DNA from 2 places in the Nocardia higoensis genome. Region 2 is predicted to be linked to the other one. Evidence: riboswitches for the same ligand, from Rfam matches in the RefSeq annotation. Region 2 holds a riboswitch; the other holds the start of a gene.
What was found. A riboswitch is a leader RNA that binds a small molecule or an ion and turns the genes downstream of it on or off. The one in region 2 is predicted to bind cobalamin.
Positions count from the first base shown of each region.

Region 1: it holds a riboswitch for cobalamin, as region 2 does, so the genes downstream of both, IU449_RS18465 (ABC transporter substrate-binding protein) here and metE (5-methyltetrahydropteroyltriglutamate--homocysteine S-methyltransferase) in region 2, are expected to answer to the same signal.

Region 1 is NZ_JADLQN010000003.1:120,143-125,494, reverse strand. Features, by position in the region: gene IU449_RS18475 (DUF4185 domain-containing protein) at 1-783, opposite strand, end outside; gene IU449_RS18470 (hypothetical protein) at 1,003-1,635, opposite strand; cobalamin riboswitch at 1,768-1,901, shown strand; gene IU449_RS18465 (ABC transporter substrate-binding protein) at 2,037-2,948, shown strand; gene IU449_RS18460 (FecCD family ABC transporter permease) at 2,945-3,970, shown strand; partial or broken gene IU449_RS18455 (ABC transporter ATP-binding protein) at 3,967-4,758, shown strand; gene IU449_RS18450 (bifunctional adenosylcobinamide kinase/adenosylcobinamide-phosphate guanylyltransferase) at 4,980-5,352, shown strand, end outside.
Region 2 is NZ_JADLQN010000001.1:719,108-724,459, reverse strand. Features, by position in the region: gene IU449_RS03230 (short-chain fatty acyl-CoA regulator family protein) at 1-1,131, opposite strand, end outside; gene metE (5-methyltetrahydropteroyltriglutamate--homocysteine S-methyltransferase) at 1,267-3,534, opposite strand; cobalamin riboswitch at 3,667-3,896, opposite strand; cobalamin riboswitch at 4,207-4,425, shown strand; gene IU449_RS03220 (FecCD family ABC transporter permease) at 4,604-5,352, shown strand, end outside.

The DNA of each region.
Region 1 (5,352 bases), on a different contig from region 2:
CCACGCGCCGCCGTCCCAGTATTCGTAGGCATCGATGTTGGCGATGTCGGCTTCGCGGACGCGGGAGAGGAAGCCGGGGTTGTCGCGGCCGGCGGGGGTGCCGTAGCGGTAGACGAACCCGTCGTTCTTCAAAAACGCGTTCTGCTGGAAGCGCTCGTGCCCGTCGACATTGGCGCGGCGGGTGGTGGGCAGTTGCACCCAGGTCCGGCCGCCGTCACCGGAGGAGGCCAGGGTGGAGAAATTGGTCTCCCACTTGCCGTGATCGCCCCAGTGGCGCACCGACATCATGCTCATGTACTGCACGCCACCGACCGAGATTCCGGCGGTGGGGATGAAGCTGATTTCGATGCCGGGGATCTTCGGGCTCGGCAGCGGGTTGGGGGTGATGCTGTCGAAGTAGATGCCTTCCGACGGGTCGGTGGTGGTGCTGTGGAACAACATGTTGGATGTCCACGCCCACATGCTGCCCGCGAGCAGGTTCGGGAAGCCCAGTCCGGCGGTGTCGCCGAACGCGGTGATCATTCCGCCGCGGCCGTCGTCCCACATGATGCCGAGGTCGGTGCCGAGGACGTTGACGGTGTGGGTTTTGTTGGGGCTGTCCATTCCGGTCATCTGGAACACGGCCTCGGTGGGGCCGGGGAGTTTCGGCAGGCCCTGCCATCCGTTGAGTACCGGGATCGGGTTGATGTTGTTGGGGTCGGCTGTCGCGGGCGCACCCAGCGCGACACAGCAGGCGGCGGTGAGCACGCCGATCCTGGCGAGTGCGGACAGCGATCGTTTCATCCGGCGGAGTCCCTTCTGGTAGCGCGCGGTCTGCGGGTGTCATTGTGCCCGCATCGGGACCGGATAGGGGGTAACCGCCGGGCGGTTGTCCGCAGTCTGTCTTGAGACCGAGCGGTCCGGCAGGGACCGCGCTGCTTCGCTTGGCCCCCATGTGCAACCGGTACCGACCGCGGCTCGAACTGTCGGCCCCGCCACTACGGCGGGGCCGACAGCTTGCGGTCAGTCGGTGAAGAGCTCCGCGGCGGTTTCGGCGGACAGTGCGCGGTCGAACCAGCGGGTGAGGGTGTCGGCGTCGGCGCAGTCACGGATGCGGTGGCGGTCGCTGTCGGTGAGGGGGACGCGGCGGTGTTGGAGGATGCGCAGGATGTCTTCTGCGCGTCCTTCTTGACGTCCCTCTTGACGTCCCTGTTCGCGCCCTTCGTCGCGGATGCGCTGCGAGGTCTGCGAGCGGAAGAAGGAGAGATCCACGGACATCATCTGCCTCCAGGTGTCGGCGGCCGGGCTGGTGCCGAGGCCGAGTTCGGTGAGTTCGGCGACGATGGCGGCGTCTTCGTCGTCGATGCCCCGCAGGGCGGCGGCCAGCGATTTCAGTATCGCACCGATGCTGGGGTGGTGGGCGTGGGTGATTGCCGACAGGGCGGCGAGCGGGACATCGGTGATCGCTTCGGCGGTGTCGGTGATGACGGGGACATTGTCGGGGCCGAGCAGCAGCGGCCGTGCGACGAGGCTCGGCCATTGCCGGGGACCGATGACGAAGGGTCCGCCTGCCCATCGTTCGGTGGTCTCGTCCTGGCACACGACGAGCAGAACCGGGGGAAGCAGGTATTTCGAGTGCAGGTGCGCCAGGTACATCAGTCGATCATATGTTCGAAACCGAAGTACTCTGGTGCAGCCTCGAGGACGGTCTGTCGGTCTGAGGTCCGCCGGTTCGGACGTGTCGGGGCACGGCGAGGCCGGTCGGTTTCCGGGGTGAACTACGCTGCGAAATGCCCTGCCGAACCCGGCCGGGTACCGCGGCGTCACGGTGAAGCCGGTGGGAATCCGGCACTGTCCCGCAACTGTGAGCTCGGCGTTTCGCCGGGTGAGTCAGGTCGGCCGCCGTCGCGGGAGGCGTACTTGTCCTCGGATGAAGGACGGTATGGACGGAGGATGTCGTGCCACTCGCTTCCCACCGGCGGCTTATTGCTTCCCGACGGCCGCACGCTGCCCGCCGGGCGGGTGCAGGACGATTCGAGACGGACCGGCTACTCGGCATGGCTGGGCGGTCCGGTGGCGCACGACGGTGGGGCACGGTCTGGCGGCTCGTCGCCGCAGGCGCGTTGATTCTGCTGAGCGCGGCGTGCAGCGCCTCCGAGCCTGCCCCGTCGACCGGCGGGAACAGCGTGGACGGGTCCCCCCGAGCCATCGTCTCGCTCAGCCCCACCGCCACCGAGATGCTCTACGCGATCGGTGCGGGGGAGCAGGTGGTCGCGGTCGACGACCGCTCCGATCACCCGGCCGACGCTCCCGTCACCGACCTGTCCGGCTACACCCCGAACGTCGAGGCCGTCCTCGGCTACGACCCCGACCTCGTCGTGGCCAACGCCGACACCGGCGACCTGGTCGCCGGGCTCGAGCGGGCCGGCGTCGAGACGCTGATCCTGCCCGCCGCGCGCACCCTCGACGACACCTACGCCCAGATCGAACAGCTCGGCGCTGCCACAGGGCATGTCGGCGACGCGGCCGAACTCGTCGCCGGAATGCGCACCGATATCGACCGCATCGTCGCCGGACTCCCCGACCGCGACGCCCCGCTGCGCTACTACCATGAGCTCGACAACACCTACTACACCGTCACCGACGACACCTATCTCGGCGCGATCTACTCGATGCTCGGCCTGCGATCCATCGCCACCGGCGGCAACGGCTACCCGCAGCTGTCGGCGGAGTACGTGCTCGAGCAGAATCCCGATGTGATCTTCCTGGCCGATGGACAGTGCTGCGGAGTCACCCCGGAGGTCGTCGCGCAGCGCGCGGGCTGGGGTGAGCTCACCGCGGTCCGCGACGGCCGGGTGCACGTCCTCGACGAGGACATCGCGAGTCGCTGGGGACCGCGCGTCGTTGATCTGGTGCGTGAGATCGCCGCCGTAGTCGCGGGCGCCCCGGCCGTCCGCCCCACCTCTTGACCGGGACCCGGCGTCGCGCGCTGGTGGTGACCGGCGCGGTTCTCGCGCTGCTGGTCGCCGTGTTCGTGAGCATCCTCGTGGGACCGGCCGGGCTCACCCCGCGCGGCGTCCTGCTGGACATGGCCGATCGACTGCCGTTCGTGGATGTCGAGTCGGGCCTGTCGACGCGACAGCGGGCCATCCTCTGGGACATCCGGATGCCGCGCACCGTCCTCGGCGTGCTCGTCGGCGCGATGCTCGCCGTGGCCGGGGCCGCCTACCAGGGCGTCTTCCGGAATCCGCTCGCCGACCCGTACCTGCTGGGCGTCTCCAGCGGCGCGGGGCTCGGGGCGACGCTCGCGATCGTCGCCGGTGGCGCGGCCGGATTCGCCGGTGTCCCCGTCGCGGCCTTCGCGGGCGGCCTGCTCGCGGTCGCGGCGACCTACACCCTGGGCCGCACGGTCGGCGGGCTCCGGTCGGAAGTGGTGGTGATCCTGGCCGGGGTCGCGGTGGCCGCCTTCGCCAACGCCGTCCAGACCTTCTTCATGCAGCTGCACGACGACACCCTGCGCCAGGTCTACTCCTGGATGCTCGGCCGGCTGACCACCGACGGCTGGTCCGAAGTGCTCGTCGTGCTGCCCTATGTCGTGGTGAGTGTCGTGGTCATCGCACTCCACCGGCGCACACTCGACGTGATGGCGGTCGGCGATGTGGAAGCCGCGAGCCTCGGCATCGATCCGGCGCGAGTGCGCCTGATGCTGGTCGGCGTCGCCACGCTCGGCACCGCCGCCGTGGTCTCGGCGGGCGGTCTGATCGGGTTCGTCGGCATCGTGGTTCCGCATGCCGTGCGGCTGCTCGCCGGTCCTGGCCACCGGCTGCTGTTGCCGCTGTCGCTGGTCACGGGCGCGGCGTTCCTGGTGTTCGCGGATGTGCTCGCCCGGACCGTCACGGCTCCGGCCGAACTGCCGATCGGCGTCGTGACGGCGGCGGTCGGCGCGCCGTTCTTCCTGTTCGTGCTGCGACGCAGCCGAGGGGTGTCATGACCGGCGCGCGCGCCGAGGCGGTGACCTGTGTCCGGGTCGGCGCCGAACGCGGCGGCGTCGAGGTGCTGCACGAGGTGGATCTGGTGGTCGCCGCGGGCACGTGGGTTTCACTGGTCGGTCCCAACGGTTCCGGCAAGACCACACTGCTGCACGCACTCGCCGGACTCGTGCCCGCCACCGGCGAGATCCAGGTGGCGGGGGTGCGACCCGGTCGATCGTCGCGCCGCGCCACGGCCCGCGCGGTCGCGTTGATGCCGCAGCGTCCGGTGGTGCCCGAGGGTGTCACCGTGCGTGAGCTCGTCCACCTCGGCCGCACCCCGCACATCCCCCGATTCGGCAGCGAGACCCTGCGTGACCGCGAGATCGTGGACCGGGTGATCGCGCGCCTCGACCTCCAGGAATTCACCGCGCGCACAGCCACTGCACTGTCCGGCGGCGAACTGCAGCGCGTCGTGCTGGCCCGCGCGCTCGCCCAGCAGCCGCGGGTCCTGCTGCTCGACGAACCCACCAGCGCCCTCGACATCGGCCACCAGCAGCAGGTGCTCGACCTCGTCGACGCCCTGCGCAGGGAAGAAGGGCTGACCGTCCTCGCCGCTATGCACGACCTCACCTCCGCCGCGCAGTACGGCGAACGGCTGATCCTGCTGGATCGCGGCCGCATCGTCGCAGACGGGCCGCCCCCAGAGGTACTGACCGTGGCCCGCATCGCGGAGGTATACGGAGCGCACGTCGAAGTGCTCGACCGTCGCGACGGTCGGGCCGTGCTGCCTCTGCGCAGCGGACCTTCACCTGACTTCTCCGCTGGAACACTGTTCGGCAAGCTCTCGCAGGGAGACACCCGAGAATCGCATGCGGGCAGGGCTCCATCCGGTGAATCGGGGGCGGGTGAAACTCTGTCCGGTGAATCGCGGGCGAGTGGATCCCTGTCCGGCGAATTCCGGCCGACCGAGTCCCGGCCCGCCGAAATCCCGCCGGACGGATCACGGCCTGATGAAACGGAGTCACCCTGATGGAAATCGTCCTGCTGGGCACGGGCGCCGCCGACGGGTGGCCGTCCCCGTTCTGTCGCTGCGAGTCCTGCCGAGACGCCGCCGCCCGCAACCAGATTCGCGGCCAGACCGCCGCCCTGGTCGACGACGTCCTCCTGCTCGACTGCGGCCCCGAAGCCCCGCGCGCCGCTGTCCGCCTCGGCCGCACCCTCGCCGATGTCCGCCACATCCTGCTCACTCACGCCCACCCCGACCATCTCGACCCGCAGGTTCTGTTGTTCCGATCCTGGATAGACACCGGTCACGACCTGGAGGTGATCGGCCCCGCCGACGCGATCGACGCCTGCCGTCGGTGGGTGGGGCCGCAAGACCAGGTCCGCTTCACCCCCGTCC
Region 2 (5,352 bases):
GCCGTCGGGCATCTGCGCGATCTGTGTCCTGATCCGGCCCGGGGTCGCGAAGGCGTCGTGGACCACCCACAGCGGGCAGCTTCCTCCGACGCGGGAGAAGTGGAAGGCGGTGGCGGACTGGCGTTTCGAGATATTTCCCGCGCGGTCGGTGCGAACGAAGAAGAACGGCACGCCGCGCCTGCCCCGCCGCTGCAGAGTTGACAGGCGGTGACATACCGTTTCGAATCCGACCTCGAATTGAGCGGAGAGCAGATCGATGTCGTAGCGCGCTTTTTCGGCGGCTTCGAGAAATCTCCCATAGGGGAGAATGAGCGCGCCGGCGAAGTAGTTGGCGAGTCCGATACGCAAGAGGCGGCGCGACTCCGCGGGCAGGCTCGCGGTCTCGGCGAGCAATTCCTCGATCACGTCGGTCTGGGTGATGAAGGCCAGTTGGGTCGCGAGCTGGAATGCCCGCTGTCCCGCGGTGAGGCGGCGGGCGAGAGTGAGAGTGCGGGTCGCGAGGTCGTAGATCCGTTTCGGGCCCGGCTTGGCCGGATTCTCCGAGCGGATCCGCACCGCCACGTCGTGCTGGTCGCGCAACAGCCGTGCCAGTTGCAGGTCCAGGCCGCCGAGGGTGAATCCGTTGCGGTCGAAGAGCTGCTCGGCGGCGAGGTCGAGTGCGGGGATGTGGTTGCGGCGGTCGTAGAAGTAGTCGCGGACGTCTTCGTAGGGCATCGCCGCCCGAGGAGCCGCCGCCGGTCCGTCGATACCCGCGGTCAGTTGGTCGAGTTGGTCGTCGGCGGCGCGCAGCCGACGATGCTGATGGATCAGCAGCCGCGCGGCGGCGGGCGCCCGGGACAGCAGGTCGTCGAGTTCACCGCTGGTCAGCGGGCCCGCCTCGGGATTCTCGGCGAAGACCTCCTGCAGGTCCGCGAGCAGGCGCGCGTCGGTCTCCGGGGCGAAGAAGCCGACTTCGAGGTCGAAGGTCGTGGTCAACCGCATCAGCACCGGGACGGTCAGCGGCCGCTGGTCGTTCTCGAGCTGGTTGACATAGCTCACCGACAACCCGAGCATTTTTGCCAACCCGGACTGCGACAGCTTGCGCTGCTCCCGCAGGGCGCGCAGCCTGCCCCCCGCATACATCTTCTCCATCGCGACCACCTTTCCGACGAACATCTCCGGCCCGACACACCACGACCGAGTTCCTCGACGACCGGGCGGCCGACACGGTGCGAATACCGCCGTCGGCCGCCCGGTCACGAGCGCGTCACCCGGTCACGGGCATTCTCAGCGCAGCGCGGCGGCCGCGGCCACGAGGTTGCGCAGCGAGGCGACCACCTCCTCGGTGCGGCGGGTCTTGAGCCCGCAGTCGGGGTTGACCCACAACCGTTGCGGCGGGACGGCTTTCAGGGCTCGCTGCAGCGACTCGATGATCTCCTGGACGCTCGGCACGCGAGGCGAATGGATGTCGTAGACGCCGGGACCGACTCCCAGATCGAAGCCGGCGGCGTTCAGATCGTCGAGCACCTCCATATGCGAGCGCGCCGCCTCGATCGAGGTCACGTCGGCGTCCAGTCCGGCGATGGCGCCGATGATCTCGCCGAATTCCGAGTAGCACAGGTGGGTGTGGACCTGGGTGGCGTCGGAGACACCGCTGGTGGCCAGCCGGAAGGCGTGCACTGCCCAGTCGAGATAGGCGGGCTTGTCGGCCTCGCGCAACGGCAGCAGTTCGCGCAGCGCGGGTTCGTCGACCTGGATGATCCTGATGCCCGCGGCCTGCAGGTCCACCGTCTCGTCCCTGATAGCCAGCGCGATCTGACGTGCGGTGTCGGCCAGGGGCTGGTCGTCGCGCACATACGACCAGGCCAGGATGGTGACCGGTCCGGTGAGTATCCCCTTGACCGACTTGTCGGTCAGCGACTGCGCGTAGGTGCTCCACGCGACGGTCATCGGCCGCGGACGGGTGACATCGCCGTAGAGGATCGGCGGGCGCACGCAGCGGGTGCCGTAGGACTGGACCCAGCCGTTGGCGGTGGCGAAGAAGCCGTCGAGCTGCTCGGCGAAGTACTGGACCATGTCGTTGCGTTCGGGTTCACCGTGCACGAGCACGTCCAGGCCGATCTCCTCTTGCAAGGTGAGGACCGCGGCGATCTCGGCGCGCATCCGGCGCTCGTACTCGGCGGCATCGATCTTCCCGGCACGCAGTTCGGCCCTGGCGACACGGATCTGCCCAGTCTGTGGGAACGAACCGATCGTGGTGGTCGGCAACGGGGGCAGGTTCAGCCGTTGCTGCTGGGCCTGCCCACGCTGCTCGGCGGGCGCGCGCCGCGCGGCATCGGGCCCGAGGGACTCGAGCCGCGCCCGGACCGCGCCGTTGTGCAGGCGGGGGTCCTGCCGTCGGTCGGCGATCGCGGCCCGTGCCTCGGCGAGTTCGGTGGCGACGGCGTCGGCGCCTTGGCGCAGCGCGGTGGCCAGCATGCGGATCTCGGCGACCTTCTCCCCGCCGAAGGCCAGCCACGAGCGCAGCCGCGGCTCCACCTCGGGCTCCTGTTCCAGCGAGTAGGGCACGTGCAGCAGCGAGCACGACGAGGACACCGCGACGGCCGCAGCGCTGCCCAGCAGCGTCGCCAGCACCCCGAGCGCCCGGTCCGGATCTGTGCGCCAGACGTTGTAGCCGTCGACCAGGCCGGCGACCAGCAGCTTGCTCGCCAACGCCGGAAGCGACGCGACCTCCTCGACCGTGGCGCCGGAGACGAAGTCGACCCCGATGGCCTCCACCGGGGTGGCCGCCAGCGCCGCGAGAGCGGGACCGGGCTTGCCGAAGTAGGTCGCCACCAGCAGCGCGGGTCGGTCGGTGGCCCCGGCCAGCTCCCGGTAGACCGAGGTGACGAGTTCGAGTTCGGCCTCGTCGAGATCGGTCACCAGGATCGGCTCGTCGATCTGCACCCACACCGCGCCCGCCTCGGCCAGTAGGGACAGCAACCTGCGGTAGAGCGGCACGAGATCGGCGATCCGGTCCAGCGCTGCACTGCCGTCGACGGTCTTGGCCAGCTTCAGGAAGGTCACCGGGCCGACGACCACCGGCCGGGCGGGCACGCCCAGCTCCTGCGCCTCGGCCAGTTCACCGAGCAGCTTGCCCGGATCCAGCGTGAATGCGGTGTCGGCGGCGAGCTCGGGAACGAGATAGTGGTAGTTGGTGTCGAACCACTTGGTCATCTCCAGCGGGGCGATGGTGTCGGTGCCGCGCGCGGCCGCGAAGTAGCGGTCCAGGTCGTCCTCGATACCCGACACCCGTTCGGGCAGGACACCGAGCAGCACCGCGGTGTCGAGCACATGGTCGTAGTAGGAGAAGGTGCCCACCGGGACCGAATCCAGACCGGCGGCCTGCGCGACCCGTAATTGGTCGACGCGCAGCTTTTTCGCGCTCCGGTGCAGCGTCGGCGCGTCGGTGCGTCCCGCCCAGTAGGCCTCGACGGCCCGCTTGAGTTCCCGGTTCGGTCCGATTCGCGGCAGTCCCAGCACCGTCGCGCTGAACGGACTCAGAGGTTTCGACATGTCATGTGCTCCGTCGATGGCAGGGTCAGCCGCCACCTGTCCGGACGCGCACGACGACAACGCACCCGGACAAACCGAATGCGTGAGATGTCGGCGTAGCGCCCAATCCGCGAGGCGACGGCCGCTGGACACGGCGTGTCCAGCACAACCGGCAGGTCTTCGGACTCGCGGGCATCGACCACGACGGGTCGACCCGGGATCGAGCACTTCCCGGGCTGGTACTACCACGCCGTCGCTTCCCAGGCCGTGTGGCCCAGTGCTGTGTGACGGCGGTCGTTCCCGCTCACCGCTGCGGGACAGTCCCGGATTCTCACCGGGTTCCCTCTCGCCCTCCGCTCGTCACCGAGCGAGGAGCTTCGACGTCCCGCGCACACCACAGCGGCACGGGACGAACCAGCTGCGGAACCAGGATAGGCCAGCACCACTCCCCCGCCTACCGGGGTCCTCACCGAAACCGAGCCGACGCTCCGGTCGAGCACCTCGACGACGCACGGCGGGCGGGATGCCATTCGATGCAGCGGACCACCGGAACTGCCGGGATCGTCAGCTGGGCGACCGGCTCAACGGAGTACGCGCCGCCACCAGGTCCGCACGCATGCCATCACCACCTCAGCTGAACTCCGTGGGCCATATCGAACGCGTGACCGTGGCGCTGCACCATCGGCGCGAGTGTTACCGTGGCGGCGCGTCGGCTACCGCTCGGCTTCGGCCGGGCGGTTCGCAAGAGGGAATCCGGTGGAAGTCCGGAACTGCCCCGCAGCGGTGAGTGGGAACGACCGCGGTCACACAGCACTGGGTGTCCACCCGGGAAGCGACCGCTAGTAGGTGGGATCGGTTCGTCCGGTCCCGGGTCCACGAGTCCGAAGACCTGCCGGCGTGGCCGCGCCGTTCGGTGTGGTCGCTTGTCGACCCCGAGGGAGCGGTCGGCGAGGTCACGGGCTCGCTCTGCGTGCACGTCCTCGTGTGCTGTCTCGGATCGACCGGCCGGGTTCGATCCGTGAAGGTTCTGGTAGTGCGTCGATTGTCCGTGGCCACCTTGGCCGCCGCCACCCTTGTGGCGTTGCTCGCGATGTCGATTCTCGCGTTGATGTTCGGTACCGCGCCCATCCCCTGGCGCGATGCCCTCGGGTTCCTGTGGGCCGAGCTCTCCGGTGGCCCCGTGGCGGCCGCCGATATCGCCAACTACCGGATCGTGGTGGATTCCCGGCTGCCGCGTGTGCTCACCGCGGCGCTGGTGGGCGCCGGGTTGAGCGGGGTCGGGCTTATCGTGCAGGCGATGGTGCGCAACGCGCTGGCCGATCCGTACGTGCTCGGCATCTCCTCAGGAGCGTCGGTGGGCGCGGCCGCGGTCGTGCTGTTCGGCGCCTTCGGCGCGCTCGGGGTCTACGCACTGTCGACGGCGGCGTTCGCGGGCGCGCTGGCCGCGACCGTGCTCGTGTACCTGATGGCGCGCACGGCCGCGGGGCTGGTGCCGTTGCGTCTGGTGCTGACCGGCGCGGCTCTCGGATACGGATTCTCCGCTGCGACAACGGTGCTGGTGTTCCTGGCGCCGCGTGGGGACGCGGCCCGGTCGGTGATGTTCTGGCTGCTCGGCAGCCTGGCTGGCGTCACATGGAGCGCGGTTCCCTCGGTGGCCGTGGTCTGCGCGGCGGGTTCGGTGGTGATCGTGGTGTGTGCGCGACGACTGAACGCGCTGTCGATGGGCGACGAGGTCAGCGCCGCGCTGGGTATGGACGCCGCCCGGCTGAGGCTGCTGCTGTTCGTGGTCGCGGCCGCGATGACCGGCTGTTTCGTGGCGGTGTGCGGGGCCATCGGTTT